Linked DNA regions of Alkalinema sp. FACHB-956. The protein of the gene in region 1 interacts with the protein of each later gene in a pairwise test. Links are inferred from orthologs where the notes say so. Each region holds a gene or a part of one and is shown in the gene's direction. Other genes may lie near its edges. The genes, in order: pcrA and lpdA.

Region 1 (15,138 bases):
CAGCTGGTACAGCATCTCGATATCCTTCGGCTGATTGGCCCGCACCACCACATCCAAATCCGGCGCAATCTCCAACGTCCGCTTTAATGCCAACCGCGTACTCATCGGATCCGGCAGCGCGATCGCCATGCTGCGCGCCTCCGCCACCCCCGCCTTCTCCAGCACATGCAAACTCGCCGCATTGCCATAGATGTAGGGAATCCCCCCATCTCGCAACTGCTGAATCCGGCTTTCCGACTGCTCCACCACCACCACCGGGCAATTCTGCTGCTGCAACAGCTTGACCAAATTACGCCCCGTCCAGCCATAGCCACAGATCACCACATGGCTCTTCTGCGGCAACTCGTCCGAACTGTCCATCAGTCCATCGGCCTTCAGCAAATACTTCGCCAACCAGGGCACCGCCTCCGCCCAAGCCAGCAACTGCGGCACCGCCCGCAAAATAAACGGCGTCACCACCAACGTCACCGCCGTCGTCCCCAAAATCAGCAAATACACCCGCCGCGATACCAGCCCCAGTGCCTGTCCCTCACTCGCCAACACAAAGGAAAACTCCCCAATCTGCGCCAGCCCCAAACCACTGATCAGCGCCGTCTTCAAGTCATAGCCAAACCCCTTGACCAACGGCGTCACAATCAGGAACTTACCCACCAGTACCAGCGCCACCAGCCCCAGAATCAGCTCCAGGTTATTCCACAAAAACACCGGGTCGATCAACATCCCGATCGACGCAAAAAACAACGACGCAAAAATATCTCGAATCGGCTCCACATAGGTCAGGGTCTGATCCGCATACTCCACCTCCGAGATCATCAACCCCGCCACAAAGGCCCCCATCTCGATCGACAGGCCCAACTGTTCCGTCAGCAGCGCAATCCCCAAACACAGCGCCACCACGCCTAACAAAAACAGTTCTCGGCTCTCCGTCTTAGCCAGGAGCCGCAACAGCCGTGGAATCACCCAAATTCCCGCCGCCACCGCCCCCAGCGCAAACAACCCCGTCTGCACCAAAGCCCAGCCTATCGCTAGCCCAATTTCCTCCGCAGGTTTATCCAGCGCTGGCAGCACCGCCAGCATCAACCCCAAGGCCAAATCCTGCACCACCAGAATGCCCAGCATCACCTGCCCGTGGGCTGTCCCGGTCTCATTGCGCTCCATCAACGACTTCAGCACCACTGCCGTGGAAGACAGCGACAAAATCGCCCCGAGAAACACCCCCTGGGGCGGCGAAGTCACCCAGCCCATCAGCAACGAAGCCCCCGTGGTGACCAAAATCGTCAGGGCAATCTGCAAACCGCCCCCACCTAAACTGATCCACTTCACCTTCTGCAATTCTGAGAAGGAAAACTCTACTCCCAGGGCAAACAGCAAAAAGGCTGCGCCAAACTGCGCCAAGGTTTCTACCTGCACCAGTTCCTTAATCAGCCCCAGCCCCGTCGGCCCCACAATGATGCCCGCCAACAGATAGCCCAGCAACACGGGTTGGCGCAGCAACGCTGCCAGCAAACCACCCGCCGCCGCCGCCGCCAGGACGGTCACCAAATCCACAATCAGTCGAAAGTCTTCCTGCACAGGCCGCTCTCAGATGAGAAGAAATATTACAGTTGATTAACTTTCAGGATACTACAGGCCCACAGGTTCCCACGGGGTCGATCGCGGGGATAATCTCGATCGACCTTGCCAAATCGGCATTCTGGCCTTTCAACCTCGATCGGGCGATGCCCCGGCCTGCCAACCTCCCACCCCGTCTCCTGAACGGGTTTTGGTATCAAACCATCCCCCTTTTCTCCCCTTTGAATTGAGCCTTGATTCGGAGCTAGGTCGTAATTCCCGACCTAGCTCCTATTTCCGGGTCTCAGCCCAAAACAGTCCCCAATCAAGCCACGGGAAAAAAAATGAGGAATTCCTTGGAGAATCCTTGATTTCCCTGATACAACTGAGGGGAAAACGTATATAAATTGTGTGGTGCATAATGGGTGTTGCTAGACCTCGATTCTGGGGCATGATGGATAAAACCCATCTCAACACGCCACGATCAAGCCAGTGGAAAGCGCTATGAGTATTGAGAAGATCGTCGAACAAGCCTTGCAGGATGGTTATCTGACTCCCGCCATGGAAGCGGAAGTGGGACGGATCTGTGATACGGCCTCAGAACTTTCGATCGAAGAATATATGTCCCTCGATCGTCTGATGGGTGCCCTGCTGACTGGAGAAGTGGTGGCCGTACCCCGGAAGCAGTTCATCAACGTCATGGAAGAGTTGGTGCTGACGGAAGCGATCGCGCGGGTGGCCGAAATTGAAGCCACGAGCGAACGTACCCTAGATCTGGGGGATATTGCCGCCTATGCTCTTAACCGTCTCCCCCCGCTCTACGCTACGACGGAAGAAGGGGCCACCTACCAAAGATCGAAAGCGAAGGAAGATTTATCTCCCCTAATCGCCCAGTGTGTCAACGAAGCGATCGCGAAGAACCTCGATCGTCCAGAGTTCTACCCCGAACGGCAAGCGATCGGCAAGAACAACAACAAAGACGAAATCCTGACCCAGGTCAGTTCGTTGCTACAAGCCTATGCACCCACCTTTGAAGCGGGCGCTAGATAGGGTATCCCAAGTTCCCAAGGCCGCTGCGGTGAATTCAAGATCGGCTAGATAAATAAATAGATTAAATTTATGGACTAATTGCCAATTCTATAGATTGCAATCTACTGGTCAGCCTCGATCGCAGGATGGAGCAGTTATTCTTCGATCGTCGTTCTTCTTAGGATCTAGGCAAACCCTACTTAGCGCAACTTGTTCCCCGCAAGTGATTGACTGCAAAGTGATTGACTGCAAAGTAATTAATTGCAACGTGATTGATTACAAAGTGATTGATTGAAAGTTGCTTGCTGCTATCCAGTCTTCTAAACGATAACCCCCAGGAGCCATTCTAGAATCTTCCTGGGGGTTCATTTGTTTACGCCGATATTGCTCAATCGTTGCCGTGCTTCGGGCTACACCTGCAAGACCTGTTTTGCGACGATCAGGAAGTCCCGGCGCTCCTCGTAGCCGTTATACCCCCCGTTAATCGTCAAGGTAACGTTATCGAGATCATCCTCATCTGCCAGACTATTCAGGTGTTCCCGATTCCAGAACCACCCTGCGCTTAAACAAGCCAAATCGGGATCGGCTAGGCGGGTGGGATTGGCCAGCAAATCGATCCCCAAGTCTGTGCCACAATGACGGTAATTGTGGCGACCCGTAACTTGAATCAATCCCCGTCCCTTAAAGCGAACCCCATCCCCTTCCTGGACATTGCCTAGATCTTCCCGCCCTTCATAGTCCTCCCCAGACGCCAGTTCTTCCAAATAGTTAAAAGAACCCGATTCATGGGCCACCTGAGCCAGGAAATGGGCTTGGCGCAGGGGGGTGTTGATCTTATAGGTGGCCATGGTGACCAAGAGGTGGGGATAGAGTAACCTGACCTGCGCCGGTTCGGCATAGGGGGCAATATCCAGCAAATTATCGACCGACACCGGTGGAATTTTTTCTTCTGGGAAAAATTCGGCATAGGGAGATTTCCCGTCTGGCCGATCGTTGGCCCGCAGCAACACCCGCAGCGTGTCATCCACCAGCCCATCCTGGGTCTGCAACGTTTCCCCAGTAATGGCCCGAATGCGTTGTTTCAAGAGATCAGCCGCTTTGCGGCGGGCCTCAGGGATTGCAAGATTAGGAAAGGTGCCTGCATAGGGAGGGCGGTTGGCCGGACGCTTGGGCAGGTTATTCAGAATCCGCAGGAGTTCATCTACTTTGAAATCGCCCGTCACCAGTTCGGTGCCGTCGTTCTCGGTGAGCAACCTGGAAATTTTATCCGCAGCTTGTTGACGCCAAAGTTTGAGCTGAGTTGCAGAGGGCATAGTTCCGTTCGATCGATCAAGTTTAATAGAGCTTTCTTCCCATGTTGTCGAAAAAATAAAAGGTCTTCGACATCCGTAGCATTACTTCACTTGACTAGAGAGAACTTCCGCAATTCTGTTCCCACTTTAACTTGAACACCTTCCCAGCTTGAACACCTTCCCAGCTTGAACACCTTCCCGCTGAGCGTTCAGGTTGTCCTAGGTTTAAGGTTGTCCTAGGTTTAAGGTTGTCCTAGGTTTAAGGTTGTAGCAGGGAAAGCTGACCATTGCGCACCTGGAGGATCGGTAAATCCGCCGATCGAATCAGGCTTTCATCGTGGGTCGTGACCAGAATCGTAATGCCAATCTGGTTGAGCCGCTTCAGGATATTTAAAATTTGGCGAGAGTTATCGGGGTCCAGGTTTCCCGTGGGTTCATCCGCTAGCAAAATTGGGGGCGTTCCCACGATCGCGCGGGCAATGCTGACCCGTTGCTGTTCTCCCCCAGACAACTCCTCCGGAAACGCTTGAGCCTTGTGCTGAAGCCCCACCATTTTCAGCGCTGGTTGCAACCGCCGTTCCACTTCCGCCCGCCCATAGCCCTGGGCCCACAGGACAAAGGCTACGTTTTCCGCGACGGTACGCCGGGAAATCAACTTGTAGTCCTGGAATACCACCCCAATCCGCCGCCGCAACCGGGCCAAGCGATCGCCCCGCAGGGTATTCAAATCGCAGCCGTCTACCTTCACTTCACCGCTACTGGCCCGTTCTTCCCCATACAGCAGCTTCAGCAGTGTGGACTTCCCCGAGCCCGACGGCCCCGTCACCAAATAGAAATCTCCTTTTTTGAGATCCAAATTCACCCCCGTCAGGGCTTGGCTGCCATTGCGATAGGTTTTGCCCACGTTGCGCAATTGAATAATCGTTTCCCTGGCCGCCTGGGGGGAGACTCGTTCCTCCGTGGGGGACTGGCGCGATTCCCCAGCTGGTGGATGCGTGGGTGGGTGGGTCGATAGGTGTGGTGAATGGCCCCGCTCTGCCTCAGCAACCGGGTCGGCAGGACTGCCCTGGGGATTCACCAAACTCTGCGCCATACGTGACCAACTCCTTTCTAATACGGGTTCCTATCGCAATTCACGGCTGACGGGGTTGCGTCCGGTCATTCGGTACACCAGCGATCGCCAAGCAAACTGCGGTAATGCTAACATCCGCTTCCAACGCCAGGGTTCCTGATACAGGCGATACACCCACTCTAGGTGATTGTCCCGGAGCCAAGCGGGGGCGCGATCCTTGGTGCCTGCCCAAATGTCAAAACTGCCACCCACCCCAATCCAAATGGCCTCTGGACAGAGGTGACGGTGTTCAGCAATCCACAGTTCCTGACGCGGTACGCCCAGCCCGACGTAGATGATGCGCGGTTGTAGCGATCGTAATTGTTCCCGGAACGCAGCCATTTCTTCACCCTGGAGGTAGCCATGCTGGCTGCCAGCGATCTGTAATCCGGGCAGTTGGTGTTGCCAATTGATTGCGGCCTGTTCCGCCACCGCAGGCGCACCGCCATAGAAAAAGACTGAATCGCCAGACGAGGCTACATGGCGCAGGAGGGTGGCTGCGAGTTCAATGCCGGGGCAGCGTTGGGTGGTTTTGCCATAGAGCTTGAGGTAAAGCACAATGCCCGCCCCATCGGGAATCACCAAATCCGCTTGATGAATGATGTTCGCCAAGGTCGGATTCTGCTCGGCCTGCATGGTCATTTCCGCATTCAGCGTGACGACATGGCAACCTTGGCGATGGCGTAGGCGATCGGCCAACCAGTTGGCGTAGTTGGGGAGGAGATGCACGGGCAACCCGAGCACAGAAAAGCGATCGGGGTGCTTTTGTTGGGGGGAGTTGGACATATGCGGATCAGCTGCAACCATTGCCACACCTCTACAATGATCCTGGTGTTCGAGTTTGTAATCAAGCATTTGACAGACATTTGACAGACACTTGATCAGAGTCTGGAGGAGTGATCTGCTAGGCATGATTGCCTAGGAAATAGATTGCCCATCCAGGCAATGCATTGTAACCCAGGCTGTCCCTAAAAAACGCTTAATCATTGGATTTTCATGGATCTCTTTCTGGCAAAGTGTCTGGCAATGGTGCTGGAAAACCGTGAGACTGGAAAACCGTGAGACTGGATCAGGTCTACGGACGATTGGTCAAACCATATTGACCTGCATTGATCCTGTATGGGCTGAGAACCTGATTGTCAATTGAATACTGATTTGTAGAATTCTATTGCTCCAATGGTTGCTTCTTGTTGCTGCTAGTAATTCCAAATTGATTTATGCAAACCTGGTTTTAAAGCCGTTTTTAAGTCGGTCTAGCCTTCAAATCGGGTCTATTAATTCCGTCGATCGCTTTTGCCTATTCCTGGGATAGTAGTCCACGGTATCCTTGCGCTAGATACCATAGCGCGTTAATCGTTCCTTAATGTCTTTTAATCAATCGTTGTACTACAGTGTACAGATCTTCGATCGGCACATCCTCTTGCCAAGAAATTTGCAAACTTTGTCACACTAGAGTCCATGATGTTGGGTGAAGACTCATGTTTGTGTATCCGGAGTTGTTACAACTCGACGAACAACGGTTAATCCAACGATGGGAACAGCCATCCCCCGCTGGAGAAGATCCCTTTACCTACTACACCGAAATTGCCCAGGCACTCCTCGATCGCATGGTGGCTGCGTTACCCGCCCTCACTGAGGACTTGGAAGAAGATGAATCCTGGCGAACAACAGCGTTGTTGCTCCTGATTCACTCCTACTACGTTCCCCGGTCTGACCTTAAATCTGACCCCGAATCCGCCCCTCACTCTGACCCCAAGGAAGTGCCGTCTGGGGGCAATTGTGGACAGGATTCATCTCCTTCTGCATAGGCGATAATTTCTGAACCGATCCGACTTGCCAGACGATCGCCCAAAACTCCCAGAAAACGCTATTGTGAGTATTTGGTCTGTCTCTCATTTTCTCTGCGCAAACCCATGGCTCAGTTTCAGGACTTTTTGGCACACCTCAACCCGTCCCAACGGCAAGCGGTCGAACACTTTTGTGGGCCATTGTTGGTTGTGGCGGGGGCTGGATCTGGCAAAACGCGAGCCTTGACCTATCGTATCGCGAATCTTGTTCTGACCCATCGTGTGGATCCAGAAAATATTCTTGCGGTCACCTTCACCAACAAAGCCGCCAAGGAGATGAAGGATCGGATTGAGCGGTTGTTTGCCGATCAGCAGGCTCAGGCAAGCCATGGCAAACCCTTGAATGCTTTGCCGGAATATGAACAGACCAAGCTGCGATCGCAGGTCTACAAAACCATTACCAAAGACCTGTGGATTGGCACGTTCCATGCCCTCTGCTGCCGAATTCTGCGCTTTGATATTGAGAAGTACACTGACGAAAAAGGTCGGACATGGACGAAAACCTTTTCGATCTTTGATGAATCCGATGTCCAAAGTGTGATTAAAGATATCATTGTTAATAAGCTGAACTTAGACGATAAGAAGTTTGAGCCGCGTAATGTTCGCTACGCCATCAGCAATGCTAAAAACAAAGGACTGTCTCCAGCAGAGGTAGAACGGGAACAGCCGAATTTCCGAGGTCGGGTTATTGCTGATGTGTATAACCATTACCTCGATCGACTGGCGGAAAATAACGCTCTGGACTTTGATGATTTAATTTGGCTTCCGGTAAAGCTATTTCAACAAAATGAACAGGTGCGGGATTACTGGCATCGACGCTTCCGTCACATTTTGGTTGATGAATACCAGGATACGAATCGCACGCAATACGATCTGCTGCAACAATTGACGACCAACGGCCAATCTCCGCGCAAGTTCAACGATTGGAACCACCGATCGATCTTTGTGGTGGGCGATGCAGATCAGTCGATTTACTCCTTTAGATCGGCGGATTTCACCATCCTGATGGGCTTCCAAGAAGACTTCGGCGATCGTAAAGCCGATACGGAAACGCAGACGATGGTGAAGCTGGAGGAAAACTATCGATCGACGGCGAATATCCTGGAAATGGCGAATGCGTTGATTGAGAACAATACCGAACGCATTGATAAAGTCCTCAAGGCTACTCGCGGGGAAGGGGAAGCCGTCTATTGCCATCGCTGTGAGGATGAAGTGGATGAGGCCGAATTTGTGGTGCGGCAAATTCAGAGCTTGGAGCGCACCAATCCAGAGTTGACCTGGGGCAAATTCGCGCTCCTTTATCGCACCAATGCCCAATCCCGCGCCTTGGAAGAATCCCTCCGCCGTGCCGCCGTGCCCTACAAAATCATTGGGGGCCTACGCTTCTACGATCGTAAAGAAATTAAGGATGTGCTGGCCTATTTGCGTGCGGTTGCCAATCCTGCCGATACAGTCAGTTTGCTGCGGGTGATTAATACCCCCAAACGTGGGGTCGGCAAATCCACGATCGAATCGTTAGTCAGAGCCGCCACGGAATTAGAGACATCTTTGTGGCAGATTCTCAGCGATGAAACTTCTGTTAAAACCCTGGCAGGCCGTTCTGCTAAAGGGGTTTTAGCGTTTTCCAGCTTGATTCACAAGTATCGTCAACGGCTTGATCAGATGTCTGCTTCAGAATTGGTGCAAAACTTGTTGGAGGAATCGGGTTACTTAGATGATCTGAAAATGCAGGGCACCGATGAAGCGATCGATCGCATGGAAAACGTGCAGGAGTTATACAACGCAGTCTTGCAATTTGAGGAAGACAGCGAAGACGATCGTAGCTTAACGGGATTTTTGGCCAGTGCGGCCCTCGCATCCGATCTTGACGATAAAAATAACGAAGATGAGGTCGTTTCCCTCATGACGTTGCATTCGTCGAAGGGGTTGGAATTTCCGGTGGTCTTTCTGGTGGGATTGGAACAGGGGCTATTCCCCAGTTATCGATCGCTGGATGATCCCGCCGCGATCGAAGAAGAACGGCGGCTGTGTTATGTGGGCATTACCCGTGCTCAGGAACGACTGTTTATCTCCTATGCGCGGGAACGGCGGCTCTATGGCAACCGGGAACCAGCAATGCCATCACTCTTTCTTGCGGAATTACCTAAGGAATTACTGGAAAGCAATACGCTGTCAGCGATCCCGTCCCGGCTGAGTCAGGGAATGGCATCGGGGCGGGTTGCTAGCAGTAAAACCGCTGGCAAGGCTGCAACTAGCTCAACCTTCAAAGCTCGGAACAATCCCCCCCAGGAATGGAAGGTGGGCGATAAGTTAGTCCATGAGGCGTTTGGGACAGGTCAGGTGAGCCATGTGTTTGGCAATGGTAGCAAGGTGAATTTAGGGGTGAAGTTTCCTAAAGCTGGACACAAGATTATTGATCCGAAGATTGCGCCAATTCGCAAGGTGCAGTAAGTTGCCTCTTGACACTCCCCCATCTGAAGCACGGGGGGATTCTTGGCTCTAGGAAGTCACTTGTCCTGACAGGATTGCTCCAGTGACGAGGGTTTTACGCATTTACCTGATAACTGGAGTAAGACGACAAAGACGCTGGGTCAGGATAGGCATGGGTCGCCACGGTTGGAGATTGCGGATGGCTGCTCGTCGCAGTCTCAGCCTCCGGCCAATCAACCGTCTGCACCATTTCATGCACCACCAACACCGAACAAGATGCATGTTGCAGAATATATTGACTGACACTATTCATACCCACCTGACGCACCCCTTGGTTTTCGCGATGGCCAATCACAATTAAGTCCGCTTTCCATTGATCGGCAAGCTGACAAATTTTCAACTCTGGATTCCCCATTTGGCAAGCCACCTGCGTGGCAACCCCTTTGGCGATCGCCTGCTGAAGATAGAGATCGATCCATTGTCGCGCTTTTTTCAATTCATGTTCTAGGCGATGTTGTTGCACCCGTCGCAGCGTATCGTACATCGACTGCGCATCCTGGGCATTGCGAATATCGAGAGACGTGGGCATCGTCGCCTGCACATCGCGATCGGTTTTGACCGTATGGGTAATTAACAAATGACTAGCCTGGGGATGCACCTGATCGATCGCGCGACCAAACACCCAATCATCCTTACTGGAGTGATCCAAAGCAACTAAAACGCGGCGAAAGCTCATAATTGAATCCCCTCGCATACAGCATGGTATCAAATCAAGCTGGACAACAGATAAACCGTAGTTAACCGTAGTTAAACCATAGTCACGGTCATGGAAGGAACTGAGTTAGCAAGTAGGCGAGAGAGATGCAACCCAGATAAGCGGATGACATAACATAATTGCCCCCAGAACGTAACGCAAAAGTTGATTTATTCAACTCTGGGACTATCATTGCAATTAAAGTTCGCGATCGATCCTAATCAGAAACAAAGTTAACTAACAATAGATTAGCAGATGGAAATCAGTAGATCGAAACCCATGAAACGTCAATGTCGCAGCGCCAACAGTCTAATTCAAGCCTACTGAGAAGTATGATATAAATCCAGGAAGTTTCCAAGATTGACAAAAAACAATACAAAAGTTAATAAACACCATCGACGGACAACACGATCGCATCTCAATTTGTGACTCTGCCGCAGGCAGAAAGCTAGGGAGTCTGCCCCTTCACACCACGCGATAGCGCATTCCAGGATCTTGATGCACCACACCCATGAGTTCCAACTGTAAAAGAGCACTACTCACATCTCCCGTCGGCAATTGCGTTTGCTGAACCAAGCAATCGATCGGCACTGAGCCATCCATCTCAATCAGCATTTCCAGAATCGTTCTCAGCATCGGTTCTAAAGTCGTTAAATCAACAGAAGCCATCACTGACGCTGAAGATGAACTTGGTGCTGATGCACTTTGCACTGTCGCTAATGTTGTGTAATCAATTCCCGGTAACGCCCCCAGTAGGGTTAACAACTTCTCCGGTTTCGGGATAATTTGCGCCCCTTGGGAGATCAAGTTAATGCAACCTTCAGCTTGGGGATTATCCAGATTGCCTGCCAGGGCATAGACTTCCCGTCCACACTCATTCCCCAAGCGAGCAGTAATCAGGGCACCGGACTTTTCACCAGCTTCCATGACTAAAATCGCTCGGCTAAGACCCGCGACAATGCGGTTGCGGCGGGGAAAATGGGCTTTATCCGGCTTGGTTCCGTGGGGATATTCACTCAGCAGCAGTCCCCGATCGAGGATTTGCCGATACAACTGGCGGTTACTCGCAGGATAAATTTGATCAACCCCCGTTCCGAGCACTGCAATCGTCGATCCCTGCGCCTCTAAGCAAGCCTGATGGGCGATCGCGTCAATGCCATCCGCCAACCCCGACAAAATCGTAAAGTTGTTCTGGCTGAGCAGTTTACTAATGCGGTGAGTCCAGCGTTTACCGTAATCCGATGGGTTGCGCGTGCCCACAATGGCAATTCCAGGCGCAGTTGCGAGGTTAGCCAGCAGGTGGGGATTGCCTAAATAATGCAACACCGCAGGCTTATCTGGAATTTCCTGTAACAGCGGAGGATAGTCTGGATCGCTAGGCGTCCAGAACTGGGGATTGCTTTGCTCATAGGCCCGGAGAAGTTCGATCGGGTGCAGATCGCGGCGATCCTGCACAATGCGATCGGCGGTCAGGAGGCCAATGCCCTCCACGTTTAACAATTCCGCTGCCGTTGCCTCCCAAGCCGTCTGCAAATCCCCAAAATACTCGCGCAGCCGGTTGAGCAACACATCCCCCACCCCTGCAACTTCCCGCCAAGCCAACCAGTACGCCCGCTCCTGCACCGTTTATTTCCCTACATGCTCAATTGTGCTTAATTCGATCATTTGAGTTATTATGCCCAGATTGGGTTAGGGCTTGATACCGGTCTTGATCCCGTAGGGATTCTTGATCCTGTTTTGATCCATGTGCTTTGCGCTGTAGCGTTTGACCTATCACGATCGTGTCTTTTGACGTTCATTAACCTGCCACTGCCACCATGCCCGATCGTCCGATCTACCTTGACTGCCACGCCACAACACCCGTAGACGATCGTGTCTTTGAGGCGATGAAACCCTTTTTTACAGAGTTTTTTGGCAATCCCGCCAGCGTGACCCATCAGTATGGCTGGGAGGCCGAAGCCGCCGTCAACCAGTCAAGGACAACCCTCGCAGATGCGATCGGCGCAACCCCCGAGGAAATTATTTTCACCAGCGGTGCAACGGAAGCGAATAACCTGGCAATTAAGGGCATTGCCGAAGCGTATTACAGCCAAGGCAAACACATTGTCACCGTTGCCACGGAACACAATGCTGTGCTTGATCCCTGTCGGTATTTGCAAACCTTAGGCTTTGAAATCACCATTCTGCCAGTGCAATCCGATGGCTTGCTAGATTTAGCGCAATTGGAAGCCGCCTTGCGATCGGACACCATTCTCGTGTCGGTCATGGTAGCGAATAACGAAATTGGGGTTGTGCAACCGATCGCTGACATCGGCCAAATCTGCCACGATCGCCAAATCATCTTCCACACTGACGCCGCCCAAGCGATCGGGAAAATCCCCCTCAACGTACAAAGTCTGCAAGTGGATTTGATGTCCCTGACAGCCCATAAGGTCTACGGCCCCAAGGGCATCGGAGCCTTGTACGTGCGGCGACGCCATCCACGAGTCACCCTAGCCCCCCAACTCCACGGCGGGGGCCACGAACGGGGCCTCAGATCGGGCACACTTTACCCGCCCCAAATTGTTGGGTTTGCCAAGGCCGTGGACCTTGCCCTAGCCACCTTACCGGAGGAAGCCCAACGCCTCCGCCAACTCCGCGATCGCCTGTGGGCCCAATTACAATCCTTGGCAGGTGTGCACCTCAACGGTCATCCTGAGCAACGCCTACCGGGAAATTTAAATCTCAGCATTGCTGGAGTGGACAGCGCAGCATTACTCGTAGCATTGCAATCCACGATCGCCATTTCCTCCGGTTCCGCTTGCACCTCCGCTAAAATTGCCCCCTCCCACGTCCTCACAGCCTTAGGTCTGACGGATGACCTCGCCTTTGCATCCCTGCGCTTTGGCATTGGTCGATTTAACACCGAAGCTGAGATCGATCGGGCAGCCCAAGCAGTGATCACAGCAGTCAACACACTGCGTAATAATGCAATCAACACACCGCACAGTGATGCAATCAACACCGCAATCAACAGCCCCCCTGACTGACCGATAGCGCCAACCCGTCTAACTCAGGGCCGTCACGATCGCGGAAGCCTCTTCACCATTGATCCGCCACAAGGCCCGACTGGCCTCCTGCCGCACGAGGGATAGCTCCCCTTTGCACGCTGCAATCAGTGCCGGAACTGCCTCCTTAGCCTCCGACCCGATCGCGCCTAAGGCATAGGCCGCCACCCAGCGCACCTGCCAATCTTCATCCTGCAAACAGCGGGTCAGCGCAGGCACCGCAATTCTGGCATTGGATTCGAAACTCGCTAGCACCCAAGCTGCACTACTGCGAACGTGGGGCACCTTGGATTCCAACGCACTAATTAAGGCAGGAATCGCCACCGTTCCAATTTTTCCAAGGGCCGCGATCGCCTCTCCCGAAATGCGGCGATCGGGATCCCGAATCCGCTCCACCAAGGCCGGAATCGCACTGCGAGCCTCCGCCCCAATCTGACCCACGGCACGAATGGACTCCTGGCGCACCTGCCAGTGATCATCCTGGAACGCTTTCACCAATGCGGGTAACACCGGTTTCGCCGAACTCCCCAAATCACTCAGCTCACGAATTGCCCGCAGGCGACTGTCCAGTAACTCATCCTGCAACTTCGGTGCCAGCCGCGCCAGCCGCTGCTCCACCTGGGCCCGCCGCAGCAATTCCGCACTCAACCCCACACGCCGCCCTAGCTCATCCAGAATAAATTCCGGAATATCCATATCGACGCCACGGGAAAGACAACAATCCCGCAACGCTAGCAGAAATCCTTGGATGCTTTCTGGTGCACCGGGCATGGCATCCGCTTGCAGCAAAAAGTCAGCCCACAAATAAGCCTCATTCCCATACAACTCGACTAAATGGAGGGCGGCTAAACATTCTGCCAATGGATCAAGGGCGAAGCAGATTTGATCCTGGGCAGGGCCAACGGTATGCAGAATGCGTAAGCGTTTTTCTAAATGTTTTAAGTGATTTTTTGCCGTTTCACTATCCACTCCCAACTGCGTTTCCAATTCCATCAAAATCGTTTCTCGCCGCGCAGGAGTCGGACGGAAAGATTGCTTTAAGCATTCCCAAGCAATAATTTTGCTGTCTTGGTGAATGGTGGGATTATCCGGTTCATCTTCGTTATGATTCCGGTTGAGTTCGTTTAAGTAACTCAGCATTAAATCAGGAATATTATCCGGTAGATTGTCCTCCCGATCGTGATCCTTGGTGGAAATCATTTGCTCAGCATAGAGTTTCGCTAGCAAGACGGTAATATTGCGCTGCCCCACCATTTTGGACAACTGGCTACAGGCGTCAAAGTATTCCGAATCCTTAAACAATTCCCGTTTATTGCATTGGGTCAAATAGGCTTCTAGGAAAGATGAAAGACGATTGCCTTCAATTCGCATTGGACGCACGATCGTCTTCGGCACGCCATCCAAGGTTTCCTCCACCCGCGACGTCACAATTAACGCATTGGCCGGAAAATCGGGATGGCCAGGACGAATCTCCTGCCGCGTCGCATCACTCAGTTCCGAAAGGCGATCGACGATGACTAAAATGCGGCGTTGGCGCAGCAGTTTTTCAATGAATTCATCGGACAGCGGTTCCGCCGAATCCACCAGCGCCTGTAACTGCCCCCGAATCGCTTCCCGGAAGGGATCCTTGTCCTCCGGCACTTTAAAATCCAATTCCTGCTCCAGCAACACCGGAATCATGCGATGGCGGCAGAGGCGTTGGTCTTTGTGATCGGCCATAGCCCACTTCGCCATATTGCAGGCCAAACTGGTTTTGCCAATGCCCCCTTCCCCCCAAATCAGCAAACATTGCCGCCCATCCCAGAAGGTGGAATGCATATCCTGGCTGCTCAGTTCCGCGATCGTATTGCCCTGCATCACCACCGGAATGGGAATATAAACGGCCCGATCGCTCACCGTACTCTTGTGGGCAAAGGCATCCCGCGCGATCGGCACTTGTTGTTCCACCCAGGCATCCAGCACCCGAGGATGGTAATGGAACCAGCCCAAAAACATGACAAACCGCAGAGGCACCTTAATTGTGTTGCCTAGGGGGGTCGGCAATTCAAAATCCGTATAGGGTTTGAGCAAATCGTTG
Region 2 (15,013 bases), on another replicon or contig:
CCAGGAAAGTAATGTCTTGAATTTTGCAATCTCCTTTGGAGAAGTTGCGCGATCGCTGCGTAGGCTAGTTCCTGTAAGCGCTTGCGTTTTGAGAAATTGCATAAATTTGCCCTATTGACAGTGACGAGTCTGGGGCACAACATTTTAGATCTAGGCTTGCTTAGGTTGGCATTAGGAGAGATAAATCCATGAGAATGTTCAAGGTTACCGCTTGCGTTCCTAGCCAGACGCGCATTCGCACCCAGCGGGAATTGCAAAATACCTTCTTTACCAAGTTGGTTCCCTACGAAAATTGGTTTAAGGAGCAGCAACGCATCCAGAAAATGGGCGGCAAGATTGTGAAAGTTGAACTTTCCACCGGAAAGCCCGGAACCAATACTGGACTAGCGTAGTAATGCTCTATGCCACAACTGCCCTTGTAAGGCGTGGCTCTGAGTATCAAGACTGTTGGAGGCTACTGTAGCCTCCTTTTTTGTTGGGCTTATCCCGACCCCTCAGCCCCCAGGAATTCTCGCTAAAGCCTCTAAATAAACTGGCTAAAGCCTCTAAATAACTGGCTAAAGCCTCTAAATAAAAAGAGAGGCTACTCGCCTCTCCTGCGCTCCCCTTCAGCTTCTTGCGGAGCATTTGGGTTTGCTTCTTGATTTGTCGCTGTCTAGCAGAACTCCGTTTACCTTTATCATTCCGTCCCTCTCGACGGGGGGACTCCCATCGTTTTAGTCTCATAGGATGACCTCATGCTGTCATAGTAATATACTACCAACATACTACAGCAATCGTCTAGTCCATTCCTGAAAATACAGAACCCAAGAACCGAAACTACAGAAATCTAACCAGAAGAAATCCAACCAGACTATGGGAATCTGCCAGCATTAAAATGAACAACTCAGCTGTTACCAATGCCAACTATGTCGTCTTGTAGGAATTCGATAACTGACCAGCTTCCGAAATAGAAACTTTGTTTTAGAGTAATGGGCGAGGAGAGACTCGAACTCTCATGCCTTTGCGGGCGGCAGATTTTGAGTCTGCTGCGTCTACCATTTCGCCACTCGCCCGAGTTGCGTTCCCTTACTATACCCTAAGCTTTTAGCAGAAGCAACCATTGGCTGCAAAATTTCTGCTTTGGGTTGAATTCTTGGGAGGCTCGCTATCCAGGGACCTCATTGACTGAGCATGGTCTTGAGGGGGTGGATGGGCTAGAGCTTACCAATTCCGCCAGCCTCGCTGCCCCAGAGCTTCATCCTTGCCTAGGGATTGCTGGAGTAGGGTTTGATATTCCACACTATTGGCCCAGCGATCGACCTCGCGTGCCCGCAGAACGGGTAACGGATGGGTCAGTTGGCTGGTTTGTAGTTCCCGCAGCATTTGCCCTAAATCGGTTTGGCTGGCCCGATCGTACTGTCGCGCTTGATCAATAAATGCCTTTAGGTTGAGTCGATCGGCCAATGCAGGGGATCCGCCCGTGAGCTTCATGAGCACGGACATCATCACTTTGGGATCCTGAGTGGCTAAGAGGGCTGCCCGATCGCAGGTCAATTCAGCACAGCGCACCCAATGCAACATTTGAGCTTGCAGGCTTTGAGAAAGGATATTGCCCCAGGGAATCTGACCCGCCGCCAGCACCAACAGATTGGCCAAGGTGAGATAGACCCCATGCTCGCACTTCAAATGGCCTAATTCATGGGCTAAGACCGCCTGAATCTCCGGGGGATTGAGTAGCTCTAACAATGCGGTGTGCACCACGATAAACGGCTGCTGACCCCGCATCGCCAAGGTATAGGCATTGGGTACAGGATGCTGGCGGATATACAGCTGGGGCGGCTCTAAATCCAAAATATGGCAGGCATCCAGTAATAACTCATGCAGCTCCGGTAGCTGGGCTGCACTGACTTGAATACTGGATGCCAAATTTTCCATATACAGAAATTTTTCTGTCAGTCCGCCCAGTAAAGTTCTCACCACCACATCCAACCCTAGCAATTGCTGGAGTTGGCGAGTGGCTTCTAAGTCGAGCGGATGACGAAACTGATGCGCTTTTAGCCCCAGTAACGGTCGCTGAGCGGAGGCGGTGTATAGAGCACAGCGTTCCGAGCTTGGGGTTGAGTTACTTTTGAGGATCCGCTTCGCATCCTGCATCTTCTGGTTCTTCCGGTACATAGGCACGGACGAGGTTTGCTCCCAATTTCTGGAACTTTTCTTCTAGACGATCGTACCCCCGATCTAAGTGATGGAGTCCGTGAATGGTCGTTTTCCCTTCTGCGGCCAGTCCTGCAATCACCAAGGCAGCAGAAGCCCGCAAATCCGTCGCCATCACAGGTGCACCGGATAGCATCGGGACACCACGAACGATCGCGATATTGCCCTTGACCCGAATATCCGCTCCCATCCGGTTCAGTTCTGCCACATGTTGCAGACGATTCTCAAATAGGGTTTCCGTAATGACACTGTTCCCGTCTGCCAAGGTGAGCAGCGACATAAACGGCGCTTGCACGTCCGTCGGGAACCCAGGGTGGGGGAGTGTCTCGATATCGGTGCCGCGATAGGTTGCAGTGGGGTGTACCCGCAGGTAGGTGGGGGTTTCCATAGTGTACCCAATGCCAATTTCCCGCAGCTTGGCCAAAACCGGCGTGAGATGATCCGGCACGATCGGCCCGACCAAGATTTCCGATCGGGTAATGGCTCCCGCCAAAATAAAGGTCGAAGCTTCAATGCGATCAGGGATGACGGAATAATCTGCCCCATGCATTTTTTCCACACCTTCGATCACAATGCGCTTGGTGCCCGCACCAATAATCTTGGCCCCCATGGCATTACAGAAATTTGCCAAATCGATAATTTCCGGCTCTTGGGCGGCATTTTCAATCACGGTTTCCCCTTCCGCCAGGGTCGCCGCCATCATGATGTTTTCGGTGGCTCCGACACTGGGAAAGTCAAGGTATACCCGCGCACCTTTGAGCCGTCGTCCTTGCTTCACATAGGCGTGAACAACCCCATGCTCAATATGCACTTCAGCACCCAGGGCTTGGAGGCCGCGTACATGCAAATCTACGGGCCGATCGCCGATCGAACAACCACCGGGCAAGGGGATCCGTGCGGTACCCATACGGGTCAACAAAGAACCCATGATAAAAAAGCTAGCGCGCATCTTACTGACTAGCTCATAGGGGGCTTCTGCACTGGTTAAGTGCGATGCATCAAACTCAACGACATCTTGATCCCGCTTAACTTTTACCCCCAGAGACGCCAAAATCTCACTCATACGAGTGACATCCAGCAAAGAGGGAACGTTGCGCAAACGACAAGACCCTGAGCAAAGCAAGGTTCCTGCCATCAGAACCAGGGCAGAGTTTTTCGCACCGCTGATGGTTACATGACCGCTGAGTGACTGACCACCAACCACTTCAAGCACCGCTTGGCTTGTTTTAGGACTGGTGGAAGATTGGGATAAACGAGATGCCACAGTAATGGGACTACCCTCCTGGGTTAACATTTCTAAAAACTTTTAAAGTTGGTTCCGATTCTACCCGAAAGTTTTTTTATGTCCAGCCTAGATAGCTACAGTGAATTTCTGAAGAAGCTGGAAGCGTCCGGATCACGCTCAAAATTATTTTTAAAATTGGCTTGACAAGCTAAGGGTTTTCCGGAAGAATAGTAAATGTCGTGAGTGACACAAATCACTCGCTTCGAAATCACTAAACAGGTGTTTTTCGAAAAGTTACTTCTCCGTAGCTAAGCATCTGATAAGTGAATGACTTAAGTAAATAAGCGGAACTGGCGGAATTGGTAGACGCGCTAGATTCAGGTTCTAGTGTTCGCAAGGACTTCCGGGTTCAAGTCCCGGGTTCCGCATTAAACTCAAGTTTACCCAAAAGCTACTCGAATCTAGAGAGTAGCTTTTTTGATGGAAAACAATTTCCGCATAGACATAGATTTAAGTTTTTAATGATACTCAGAACATTTACTCGAGTTGGCTAATCACTGGCTGATCCTCATGAGTCTGAAGCAGCTTGGTTGATTGGAAATTGCTTCTAGCTGCAACTGCTTTTTAGCTTTTTGGGATTTTTGAAGTCAGTCTGTTCTGGGGGGATACTTTGGGACATTAGCTTGATCTCTTGCTAGCTAGCTAAAGTCTATTTATGCTGATTAGTCCTACTATCTGGGTTTATCTGTCTTGCCAGGAGCTTCGATCGCCATGCTCACCAGCCTCCAAAATCCTTTGGTCAAACAGTTGCGCAAGTTGCAGCGGGCTAAAGAACGGGTGAACCAAGGTGTATTTTTGCTAGAAGGAACCCATTTACTGCAAGAAGCACAAGCCACCCAGCAACCGTTGGAGGTGGTCTGTTGTACGGAAGAGTGGCAGAACCGATATCCTGATCTTTTTGCATGGGCGATAGGAGCGGCCCAGCGCTTAGAACAGGTGAGTCCGGAGGTCTTAAAGGCGATCGCCACGACGGTCGAGCCGGATGGGGTCGTGGCAACGATGCCCAGGTTACATACCCAGGCGATCGACATTCAGAGTTTAGGGTTAGTTCTAGAGTCTATTCAGGATCCAGGCAACCTGGGGACGATGATTCGTACCGCCGCCGCAACTGCGACCGAAGGGATTTTGGTTGGGGGGGGCAGTGTGGATTTAGAGAATCCTAAGGTGTTACGCGCCTCAGCGGGGCAATGGTTTCGTCTACCGATGCAGGTAATTCCCCAGCATCCCGTGCCTCAATTGCCTGAGGTTCTCCGGGCATACCGCGATCGGGGATTTCAACTGGTTGCCACATTGCCCACTGCCAAGCACAGTTACTGGGATGTTGATTTCAGGCAACCCACCTTGGTGTTGATGGGCAATGAAGGTGCGGGGCTCTCAGCGGAATTAGCCAACCTAGCGACCCTCCCTGTGAGGATTCCCCTCGCGCCGGGGGTAGAGTCCCTCAATGTGGCGATCGCGGCAGCATTGGTACTCTATGAAGCGCAACGACAGCGGCAGGCGCTGGCCTGAGCAATCCACAACCTCCCCAGATTGCGCCTTATTTCTGAATTACGACGCTTCCGATCGGGGAGCCTGGGCAAAGGGATTGGCGGGATGATTGGTAGCGTGGTTGGCGGGATGTTGCCAATCATCTTGGTGCTGCATAAATTGCTCGATATCTGCAACAGCCTCATCCAGTTCTGCGGGAGTGATGGCCAAGTCCTCGGGAGGTTGGGCGGCTTTGGCGGGGGTGGGTGGCACGACTTGAGGGCTGGGTTCTTCCCTGCAAAGGGTTTGCTCAAGCTGATTGAGTGAATTCATAAATGCTTGAGCAGCAGCACGGCGAAGATGTTTTTGATGTTGACCCATGATGCTTGACTCCAAATTCGAGAACAGCGTCCCTCAACGATCCACCACCTTAGCAGTTGGTTGATGGAATGAGCTTGTTGATGGAATGAGCGGCGAATGCCTGTATGGTTGCTTGGCTGAGTTTCCGAGTCATGGCTAACTCACCATCACTACAAAACCTAGAATGCCCAGATTTCGCTGTGGGTTTCACAACCTTGAATCGACCTACCGTCGATCTGCGGCTATATGCTGATACGCTAGTGAGGTAGCTCTATCGGGACGATCGCAATGATTTGTCATGGCTTTCAGGGAAAACCCTGAATCGCTTGTACCAATACGATCGTAGTTGAGAAACAGTTTATCGGTCTGAGGCATTTTGCCAAGGGTAAAAACTGGCAAAAATTTGAACGAATGCTGGGATCGAGTTCACAGGGCAGGTAATTTTTGGAGGGAAGTGTGGCTCAGACGTTTGATTATGATTTGGTCATTGTGGGTGCGGGCGTGGGCGGCCATGGGGCAGCGCTGCATGCAGTGGCCTGCGGCCTCAAAACCGCGATCGTGGAAGCGGCTGAGATGGGCGGAACCTGTGTCAATCGAGGCTGCATTCCCTCCAAGGCGCTGCTGGCGGCCTCCGGAAAGGTACGGGAATTGCGGGATGCAGGCCACTTAGGCGCGATGGGGATTCAGGTTGGAGGCGTGGCCTTCGATCGCCAAGCGATCGCCGATCATGCTAGTTCCGTCGTCACCAAACAGCGAGATGGGTTGACCAACAGTCTCAAGCGGCTGGGTGTGGAGGTGATCCACGGATGGGCACGGGTGGCGGATAGCCAGAAACTCAGTATTACCACTGCGGAAGGCGAAAAAACAGTTACGGCAAAGGATGTTATTTTAGCTCCTGGATCCGTTCCTTTTGTGCCGCCGGGGGCTGAGGTGGATGGAAAAACCGTCTTCACCAGCGATCATGCCGTGTCCCTGGAAAGCTTGCCCCCTTGGATCGCGATCGTGGGTAGTGGTTACATTGGTTTGGAGTTTGCCGATGTTTATTCCGCCCTCGGCTGTGAAATCACCCTGATTGAAGGCTTGGATCAATTGATGCCCACCTTCGATCCCGATATTGCCAAGGTGGCCCAGCGGACATTGGTACAGGCACGGGATATCGAAACACGTACAGGCGTTTTTGCGAAGAGTGTGACGCCGGGTTCGCCCGTGACGATCGAACTGATGGATGCCAAAACCAAGGAAGTGGTGGAAGTCCTAGAAGTCGATGCTTGCTTGATCGCCACAGGTCGGGTACCTGCCACCAAGGACATGGGACTGGAAACTCTGGGCATTGAGTTACAGCGCCCTGGATTTATCCCTGTGGATGATCACCTGGCAGTGGTCAAAGACGGACAGGCCATTCCTCACCTATGGGCAATCGGGGATGCCACGGGCAAGATGATGCTAGCTCACACCGCTTCAGCCCAGGGCATGGCAGTCGTGGAAACCATTTGCGGTCGGCCTCGCACCATCAATTACAATGCCATTCCCGCAGCCGCCTTTACCCACCCCGAAGTTAGTTTTGTCGGCATGACGGAACCAGCAGCCAAGCAAAAAGGCGCAGACGAAGGCTTTGAAGTGCAGTCCGTGCGGGCGTACTTCAAGGGCAATGCTAAGGCGATCGCAGAGGGCGAAACCGAGGGCTTAGCCAAGGTCATCTTCCGGCCAGACAATGGGGAAATTCTAGGGGTTCATATCTTTGGTCTCCATGCGGCGGATTTAATCCAAGAGGCGGCCAACGCCATGGCCCAAGGCACTACGGTACGAGACTTAGCCTTCTCGGTGCATACCCATCCCACCCTTTGCGAAGTGTTGGATGATGCCTTTAAACGGGCTGCGGGTGCCGGTGGTGGTCACTAAGCGATTCAGTTAAGCTTGACTGAACAAGCTTGTTCAGCAGTAACTCCGCTGATTACTCAGTTCACCCAGTTACTCAGTTCACCCAGTTACTCAGTTCACCCAAGGGGCGGATAGTTGTCACTAGAGTTGTCCTAGAGTTGTAAGCTAAGTCGCCCCTCTTGCAGTGGAAAACCCTCGATGCCGGGTTGTCTAGCCGGGTTGTCTAGCCGGGTTGTTTCACCAGGTTGTCTAGCCGGGTTTTCTCACAATGCTGGGTTGCCTGGGGGAAGGCGTTGTTACCGGCGTTGTTACCGGCATTGCTACGGGCGTTGTTGCCACTGCAATGTTGGGCTGAGTTAGATTAACCCTTGTCCTGGTGTCTTGCCTTAATGCCATTCTCGAACGCATAAAAAATATGGAAATTCGTCGTCGTCCTCCTAACCCATCCATTGCAGTGTTGGATCTGACATATCGGATCAATACTCCAGATTCGGCTCCCCACCATATTTTGGAAGAAATTGTTTGGCATAAGGAAACGGAAGTTGAGCAACTGCGGGAAAAACTCTCGCTACTGGAACTTCAGCGAAAAGTGGCCCAATTAGAGACTACGCCGAAGGATTTTTTGGGTGCGTTGCGTCAAGGTCAAACTCAGCCTGCGGTCATTGCTGAAGTCAAGAAAGCCTCGCCGAGTAAAGGGGTGATTCGGGAGGACTTTGATCCCGTGGCGATCGCGCAATCCTATGCTACTGGCGGAGCTTCCTGTCTTTCGGTATTGACCGATCGCCGATTTTTCCAGGGGGGCTTTGAGAATCTGGCCCTGATTCGCGATGCGGTGGAGTTGCCGCTGCTCTGCAAAGACTTTGTCATCTATCCCTATCAAATCTATTGGGCAAGATTGCATGGGGCCGATGCGGTGCTCTTGATTGCAGCAATCTTGAGTGACAAAGATTTGGCCTATTTCCTCAAAATTGTCAAAAAGCTAGGGATGACGGCTCTGGTAGAGGTGCACACCCTCGCGGAACTCGATCGGGTTTTGGCGATCGACGGAGTGGAATTGGTGGGGATCAACAATCGCGATCTGCGTGATTTCTCAGTTAGCCTCCAAACCACCTGTGAGTTGTTGGATTTACGGCAACAGGTCATTCGCGATCGGGACATCGTGATGGTGAGTGAATCGGGAATTCATACCGCTGAGGATTTGCAAACCGTGGCCCAAGCCGGTGCGCAGGCGGTGCTGATCGGGGAGTCATTTATGAAACAGCCCGATCCCGGTCAAGCGCTCAAGCAGCTATTCAGTTAGGGGGATCCTGTCAACCGTCGTGGGCAGAAAACGTAGACAAGAAGACGTGGGTAAGAAGCTGCTCGGGGGAGCGCGTTGAGTCATGGGGCGTGTGGGACGTACGATTTAGGCGTATGGTTAGAACGATCGTCTCGCGAACTTCCAGGTTTCTGACTGAGATAGTTTCCTCCTCCCCCAAGTTTGTTTAGACTGGGCATAGGATCTTGCTGGTTTGTAACCTACGTCGTTTTTTTCACGCACTGTTTTGTTCCCCCGTCTAGACCTCGTACGCTTTCTGCTAAGGACACCATGGAGCCAATTTCTCTACCATCCCATGTCCACTACGAGTTGTTGCTGCAATTGCTAGAGCGGCAGACGCTCTTCGAAGTTGGCAAAACCTTTGGATTGGGTCAGCGTCCTCACCAGCGGGAGCAAGTCCAGCAGTTGATCAGTACCCTCCGCAAAGCCTTGGCTCAACAAAAGCAATTGGAAGATGATCTACAGCGCTTGAATATTCCGATCGAATACCGTTGGTCGCTGAATAGCTCCATGGAAGCGCCCTCACCTTCCCCTGACATCACGGCAGGATAGGTGGTTAAAGGTTGTCGATATTATGCTGCATATAATTTGGACGCTATAGGACTTCGGGAACAGCGTACCAATAAAATTCCAAGGGGATGGGGCAATGGGTCGGTGGGTGGATTGTGGAAATAAGTTCTAGAAAATAGTCTGGATAATCACTATGGCATCAGACGATCGACCTGCCGATGAACTAGAAGAGTTACTGGATGTTATTCAACACCAGAGTGAAAGAATTTCTCAACTAGAGCAGGTTCTCGATCAAACGATCGTCATTGTCAATGAGTTGCGATCGCAGTTGGTGCATCAAGACTGGTTGGAAGCGCAATTGGCTGCAACGGAAGAAATTGCTAACGTTCAGCAGCAAGCCATTCACCACTTAAAGCTCAAGATGACAGCGGAGCAACCTTTGGAAACCAGTCGGGCTTCAGCGTTGCCAGGGCTTTTACTGGCAGACGGGGAGCAGGCTTGGGAACAACTTACGGAACAAGAGGGTGCTTTTGGAGAAGGAGCAGAACATGCTCAGGATTTGGATGATCTATCTAACAGTGCCTCCAGTCAAACCCCAGCCACACGCCTGGAAGTCCGGTTTACGCAGGCCCAGCAGCAAATTCAAATTCTCTATCAACGCTTACGGGGCGATTCTAACGATCGCTTGAAAGCCTCCCAGGAATCTGTAGATCCCTCCAAGCTAGCCCATGACTTGCCGTTAGAAGGACAAATTGGCCAACTGCAACAGCGATTACAGGAGCTAGAAAGTGAAAGCTCAAAGCAAATGCAAGTCCAAGCATTTCTCCAACAGGCATGCCAAGAACTAGAACGGGAACGCGAAGAACATCAGTTAAGAATTCTGGAATTGGAACATCAAACAGCAGAAATGCAAGAACAAATTGTAAGACAAGCACAGCAAGCCAGTGAATATGAAACCGCAATTCAGCACTGGAAAGATCGCTTCTACCACATTCAGAATCAAACTTTAAGTCTTAAAGAATTGCTAGAACAAATGTCAGAGCCCTTGCCAGATCAGATTATGACATTGCTGAGTACTATTCCCCAACCCACCACTTCTGAACAAATGCAAAGCTTACGTCGAGCCGTTCCTAGGCGTAGTGATTTACCGGAATTTTTGCAGCGGAGACGGGGCTATCGCAAACGGTAAAAACGGTATGCAAAGTTGTTGCAAGACCCCAGTTACAAGACCCTAGTTAAAATGCCCTAGCTACAAGACCCCAGTTACAAGACCCCATATTTGACAAGGCCATAGATTGACACCATCCCCAACAAGCCCAGAGCCATGACTAATGGTTGCACCCCTGCTAGCCAGCAACCAATCAGCACAAGACCTAAGCCATCGGCAATGAATACGGGTAGGCGATCGCGGATGCCCCAGGGAATGATCGGTGCTGAAGCCTTAGGCTGAAGCTGAATTCCGGCAAATATATTAAATCCAACTTGGCTCAGTAACACGATCGCAACACCCCACCCTAGCCAACCGATCGCGCTATAGAAGCCTAGTAATTCAACAACAATCGTTGCAATTGTGACTCTATGAAACTGCTCTAACTGCGCATTCTGTACCAGTAATTTGACCTCGGCCACCTGTTCTAGATCCGCGATCGCCATGCGGCACTGATCTATGCATAAAAAAAGCAAGGCAATGGCCAATCCTCGGCTGGCCCAATTAACGAGCGCGATCGCCTGCCAGCCCAACCCCAGCAGCGCGGGTAGAAACAATAAGCTGACGATGACCGCGATCGAGGAAATCTTCTGCCCCATGTCTTGACTCGAACCCAAAGCCCTATAATCATGCCATATTGTTTTGCTTTTATTGTTTTGCTTTCTCTGCGGTTTTCGATCGTCCCTTGTCGCCCTGTTAAGCGCTCCTATGGTACACCCTGCTAATTCTGAAACCCTCTCCCCAGAAACGATGTCCCCCGTAGGCAGAGAGCCCATTGCTGAATCGTTACTTGCGATTGCTGATCAATTTGCCCATCCCGGTCAAGTGACGGATATTCAGCCTTTTGGGAACGGCAATATTAATGACACGTTTTTAGTGACGGTTGATGTTCCGGTGAATCATCAGTTCATTTTGCAACGGATTAATACCCAAGTGTTTCGCCAACCGGAACTCGTGATGCAGAATATGCGGGTCGTCACTGACCACATCCACGATCGCCTGCAGCAGCAACCCCCCGATCTCCGCTGGGAAACACCACGGGTTCTACCCACTCGGAGCGATCGAGACCATTGGGAAGATGCAACAGGAGCCGTTTGGCGGGCGATTAGTTTTATCGATCAGTCCCAAGCCTTGGAAGCCATCCAAAATGTCGAACACGCCAGAGAAGTTGGCTATGCCCTGGGAAATTTCCATCGTTTAATCAGCGATCTCAATCCTGATAAACTGGCAGATACATTGGAAGGATTTCATATCACTCCCCGTTACCTCCAGCACTATCAGTCTGTTCTCAGCAACATTCATCAAACCAGTCAAGCGCTTGTTGATGAGAATGTTCAATATTGCATTGATTGGATTGCCGATCGAACAACTTTTGCATCGGTCTTAGAAGAGGCGAAAAACCAGGGGAAATTGCGCTTACGTCTAATGCACGGTGATCCCAAGGTCAATAATGTCATGATTGACATCGCCACCCAAAAAGCAGTGAGCATCGTTGATCTAGATACGGTCAAGCCTGGATTGATTCACTATGACATTGGTGACTGTCTCCGATCGGGCTGTAATCCCCTAGGCGAAGAAACCCAGGATTGGCAAGCGGTGCGGTTTGACTTGGATCTCTGCCGTGGCATTTTGCAAGGCTATCTTTCCGTGGCCCACGCCTTTCTCACGGGGCAGGACTATGACTATTTATTCGATGCCATTCGATTAATCCCCTTTGAACTGGGTTTGCGGTTCTTTACTGACCATCTGGAAGGGGACGTTTACTTTAAAACAAAATATTCCGGCCATAATCTGATGCGAGCGTTGGTGCAATTCAAATTAATGGAGAGTATTGAGCAACAGGAAGTTGCAATTCGTCAAATGATGGAGGAGATGCACTAATGATGCAGTCCTTCATGCTTAAACCTTTTACAGAGTCCGGGAGCCAATCGTCCCCCCCCAATCGACAACTTACAGGAACGATCGATCGTCGAGATAACATTCTCGCACTGCATTACAGCTTACAAGGATTACTCGACAGTCAAGATTTATTGGATTCCCTAGCGATCGCGCCCCCAGCGAATTGTCCAGAACGTCGCGACAACCTGTGGGAGACTACTTGTTTTGAGTTTTTTCTGGGGTTGCCAAACTCGCCGCAGTACTGGGAATTCAACCTTTCTCCATCGGGTCATTGGAATGTGTATCGCTTTACAGACTACCGTCAAGGGATGGAACCAGAGACACAAATTACATCGCTACCGTTTCAACTTAAACAATGGTCTAATCAATTAGAACTTGCTGTGGAATTTGACCTTGCCTCAATCCTTTCCATTACACAATCGTTAGATGTAGGGATTACGACAGTCATACAAGATAAGTCGGGAACCGTTACCTATTGGGCCTTAACCCATCTCGGTGAACAAGCTGACTTCCATCGCCGTGACAGTTTTATCTTGACGATTTAATTCCAGTTTCTGATGAATTTGAGTTTTTGCCTGATGCATTTGAGTTTTTGATCGTATTCCCTTGCCTAAAAATCATCAGGAAAGTTTAATAAATTGCGCCCTCGATCGCTGCGTACTATGGAGAAAAGTCGTTCTCGCAAACCGTTTCACCATGGCTGATGCACCCAAATTAGCAGAGTTAGAATTCATTCCCTATATTGACGCCGAGGGCCAACTCCCTGATTCCCTCCCAGGCAAGGTCGGGGTGTATGCCATTTTCGATCGGGATCACAGCCTGCAATACATCGGCTATTCCCGCGATGTTTTTCTCAGCCTGAAGCAACATTTAGTCCGGCAAGTCGATCGCTGCCATTGGTTGAAGGTTTACTGTGTTGAAAAACCCAGTCGATCGCTACTGGAAACGGTACGCACCGATTGGATGCAGGAAAATGGGGCAACACCACCGGGTAACGGCGCAGATCTAGCCGCTTGGACGGAACCGATCGCGGTCAGCCATCAAATGACTTCGGAAGAACAGGAGAAATTTAACCATCCCGGCAACAGCGAAGTTGAGCGGGGGAAAGTCCTCAAAGCGGTGGCTCGTCGCATCGAAGCCACGATCCTGCAAACGCTCCACGATCGAGGGATCCAAGTAGAATTGCGATTCAATCCGAAGCTCAAAGAAGAGGGCTTATTGGATTTGAAATAAATTGGATTTGAAATGAATTGGATTTGAAACGAATCCAAAAGGGATGTCCCTTTCAACCATTCACACATAGCAAGAGGGATCCACGATCGCGGATCCCTCAGTACTGTCAATAGATTTAATTTAATCAGTGGGGCTTGCGGATAGCATCCTAACCACCCGCAACGCAATCTACGATTACTCAGCAGTTGCTTCTTCAGCCCCACCTTTCCCAGCTTCCTGTTCTTGCTCATCCAAGCGGTTATCATCAAACCGACGACGACCATGGCGACCGGTATTAGTCCGCTTACGGAACTTACGAGCGTAGGCTAGGTTACGGAGTGCTTTTTCTTTCTTTTGATTGCGGCGCTTTGCCATGTTGGTTCCTCTATCACAATATCGGTGGCGACATAAAGCCTGACGCAAGCTGGAGTCTCAACTCTTGGATACCTGATATTGTCCAGGAGTTAACAGCCAACGAATTCACACAAATAGTAATCCTATCACAGGACTCCAGCGATTCATCGTTCTGACCGATCGAATTTTCCCGTCACGCCTCACATGCCACACCCCGCGATCGGTCAGGGATCAGCTTGCCGTCAGGGATCAGTCTAACCCGAATGGCAATGCGTCTCTCAATCCCCCCTAGGCTCGAATTCCTTCCACCACGCTCACCATACTGGGCGTTGGGACAATCCGGGTCAGTTTGAGCCCTGCGGCGGCAAAGAGTTGTTCATACTCGTCAGCGGTGCGCTCTTTGCCGCCGGGACACATGACGAGCATATTGACATCCAATAATTTACTCATATGGGGATCATTCCCCGGTGGGATCACCTGCTCCACCACAAGAACCCTGCCGTTTTCGGCCATTGCCGCCCGACATTGTTTGAGAATTTCAATCGATCGTGCGTCGTCCCAGTCATGGATGATGTGCTTCAGGAGATAGGCATCGGCTCCGGCAGGCATCGGCTCAAAAAAGCTACCGGCAACCAATTGGCAGCGATCGGCCACAGACGTTCCAGCAACCACAGACTGCGCCCCTGCAATCACCGCTGGCAGATCGAATAGGATGCCTTGCATAGTGGGGTAGGCTTGCAGAATAGCAGTCAGCATACTGCCATGCCCCCCGGCTACATCGACTAAAGTGCCAATGCCCGAAAAATCATAGTGACTTAGGACGCCGCCCATTTCCTGGGCAGAGAAGCTGGTCATGGCCCGATCGAACACCATGGCAGGTTCTGGGTTTTGGGCATAGTAGTCAAACACCTGCATCCCAAAGAGATTCTCAAAGGCACTTTCGCCTGTCATGATGCTGTGAACGATATTGCCCCAACTGTTGTAATGCTCCCGATCGCCCAACATCAGGGCCATCCCTGCCACCGATCCAGGCACATCACTACGGAGATAGACACCCATAGGTGTCAGGCTGAAGGTTTGGGCAGGGGCTTCCAGAATGACGCCCACACTGGCTAGGGCACGGAGCAGACGATACAGCGAAGGCTCATGGGCTTGGGTTGCACTGGCTAACTCGCTCACCGATCGAGGCCCCGCTTGCAAATGGTCGGCAAGGTTCAGTCTGGCGGCTGCGTAGAGGCATTGGGACACCCAATACCCTGTGATCATCTGACTCAGGAGCAACTGGGGGGGCTGTTGGGATGGTTGTGCATTGCTTGCAGTCAGTAGG

What was found.
Region 2: the proteins of pcrA (region 1) and lpdA interact in binary tests that used the Escherichia coli proteins (3 or more experiments, as listed by UniProt). The link is inferred for Alkalinema sp. FACHB-956 from one-to-one orthologs.

The regions. Positions count from the first base shown.
Region 1 is NZ_JACJRC010000010.1:80,044-95,181, forward strand. What follows is about bases 6,512-9,588. They hold pcrA (DNA helicase PcrA), read left to right. Parts: upstream 6,512-6,896; coding sequence 6,897-9,281; downstream 9,282-9,588. Other genes in these bases: H6G21_RS12970 (hypothetical protein), read left to right, coding at 6,512-6,791; H6G21_RS12980 (universal stress protein), read right to left, coding at 9,376-9,588. In the rest of the region: H6G21_RS12940 (cation:proton antiporter), read right to left, coding at 1-1,572; H6G21_RS12945 (hypothetical protein), read right to left, coding at 1,599-1,772; H6G21_RS12950 (late competence development ComFB family protein), read left to right, coding at 2,056-2,601; H6G21_RS12955 (glycoside hydrolase family 19 protein), read right to left, coding at 2,991-3,893; cell division ATP-binding protein FtsE, read right to left, coding at 4,132-4,965; H6G21_RS12965 (WecB/TagA/CpsF family glycosyltransferase), read right to left, coding at 4,996-5,769; more of H6G21_RS12970, read left to right, coding at 6,462-6,511; more of H6G21_RS12980, read right to left, coding at 9,589-9,996; DNA-processing protein DprA, read right to left, coding at 10,480-11,637; H6G21_RS12990 (IscS subfamily cysteine desulfurase), read left to right, coding at 11,832-13,043; H6G21_RS12995 (HEAT repeat domain-containing protein), read right to left, coding at 13,062-15,138. UniProt on the Escherichia coli protein: A helicase with DNA-dependent ATPase activity. Unwinds DNA duplexes with 3'-5' polarity. Translocates on single-stranded DNA with 3'-5' polarity. Initiates unwinding more efficiently from a nicked substrate than double-stranded DNA.
Region 2 is NZ_JACJRC010000029.1:6,614-21,626, reverse strand. Bases 5,034-7,985 are described here. They hold lpdA (dihydrolipoyl dehydrogenase), read left to right. Parts: upstream 5,034-5,764; coding sequence 5,765-7,207; downstream 7,208-7,985. Other genes in these bases: trpC (indole-3-glycerol phosphate synthase TrpC), read left to right, coding at 7,602-7,985; H6G21_RS21265 (hypothetical protein), read right to left, coding at 5,034-5,329. Also shown: H6G21_RS21295 (phycobilisome linker polypeptide), read left to right, coding at 189-392; H6G21_RS26365 (hypothetical protein), read right to left, coding at 439-726; H6G21_RS21285 (M48 family metallopeptidase), read right to left, coding at 1,204-2,136; murA (UDP-N-acetylglucosamine 1-carboxyvinyltransferase), read right to left, coding at 2,105-3,490; H6G21_RS21270 (RNA methyltransferase), read left to right, coding at 4,193-4,990; more of H6G21_RS21265, read right to left, coding at 5,030-5,033; more of trpC, read left to right, coding at 7,986-8,486; H6G21_RS21250 (DUF5340 family protein), read left to right, coding at 8,775-9,056; H6G21_RS21245 (hypothetical protein), read left to right, coding at 9,208-10,203; H6G21_RS21240 (hypothetical protein), read right to left, coding at 10,278-10,820; H6G21_RS21235 (aminoglycoside phosphotransferase family protein), read left to right, coding at 10,972-12,102; H6G21_RS21230 (DOMON-like domain-containing protein), read left to right, coding at 12,102-12,665; H6G21_RS21225 (GIY-YIG nuclease family protein), read left to right, coding at 12,817-13,353; H6G21_RS21220 (hypothetical protein), read right to left, coding at 13,528-13,707; H6G21_RS21215 (methyltransferase), read right to left, coding at 13,975-14,952. UniProt on the Escherichia coli protein: Lipoamide dehydrogenase is a component of the glycine cleavage system as well as of the alpha-ketoacid dehydrogenase complexes.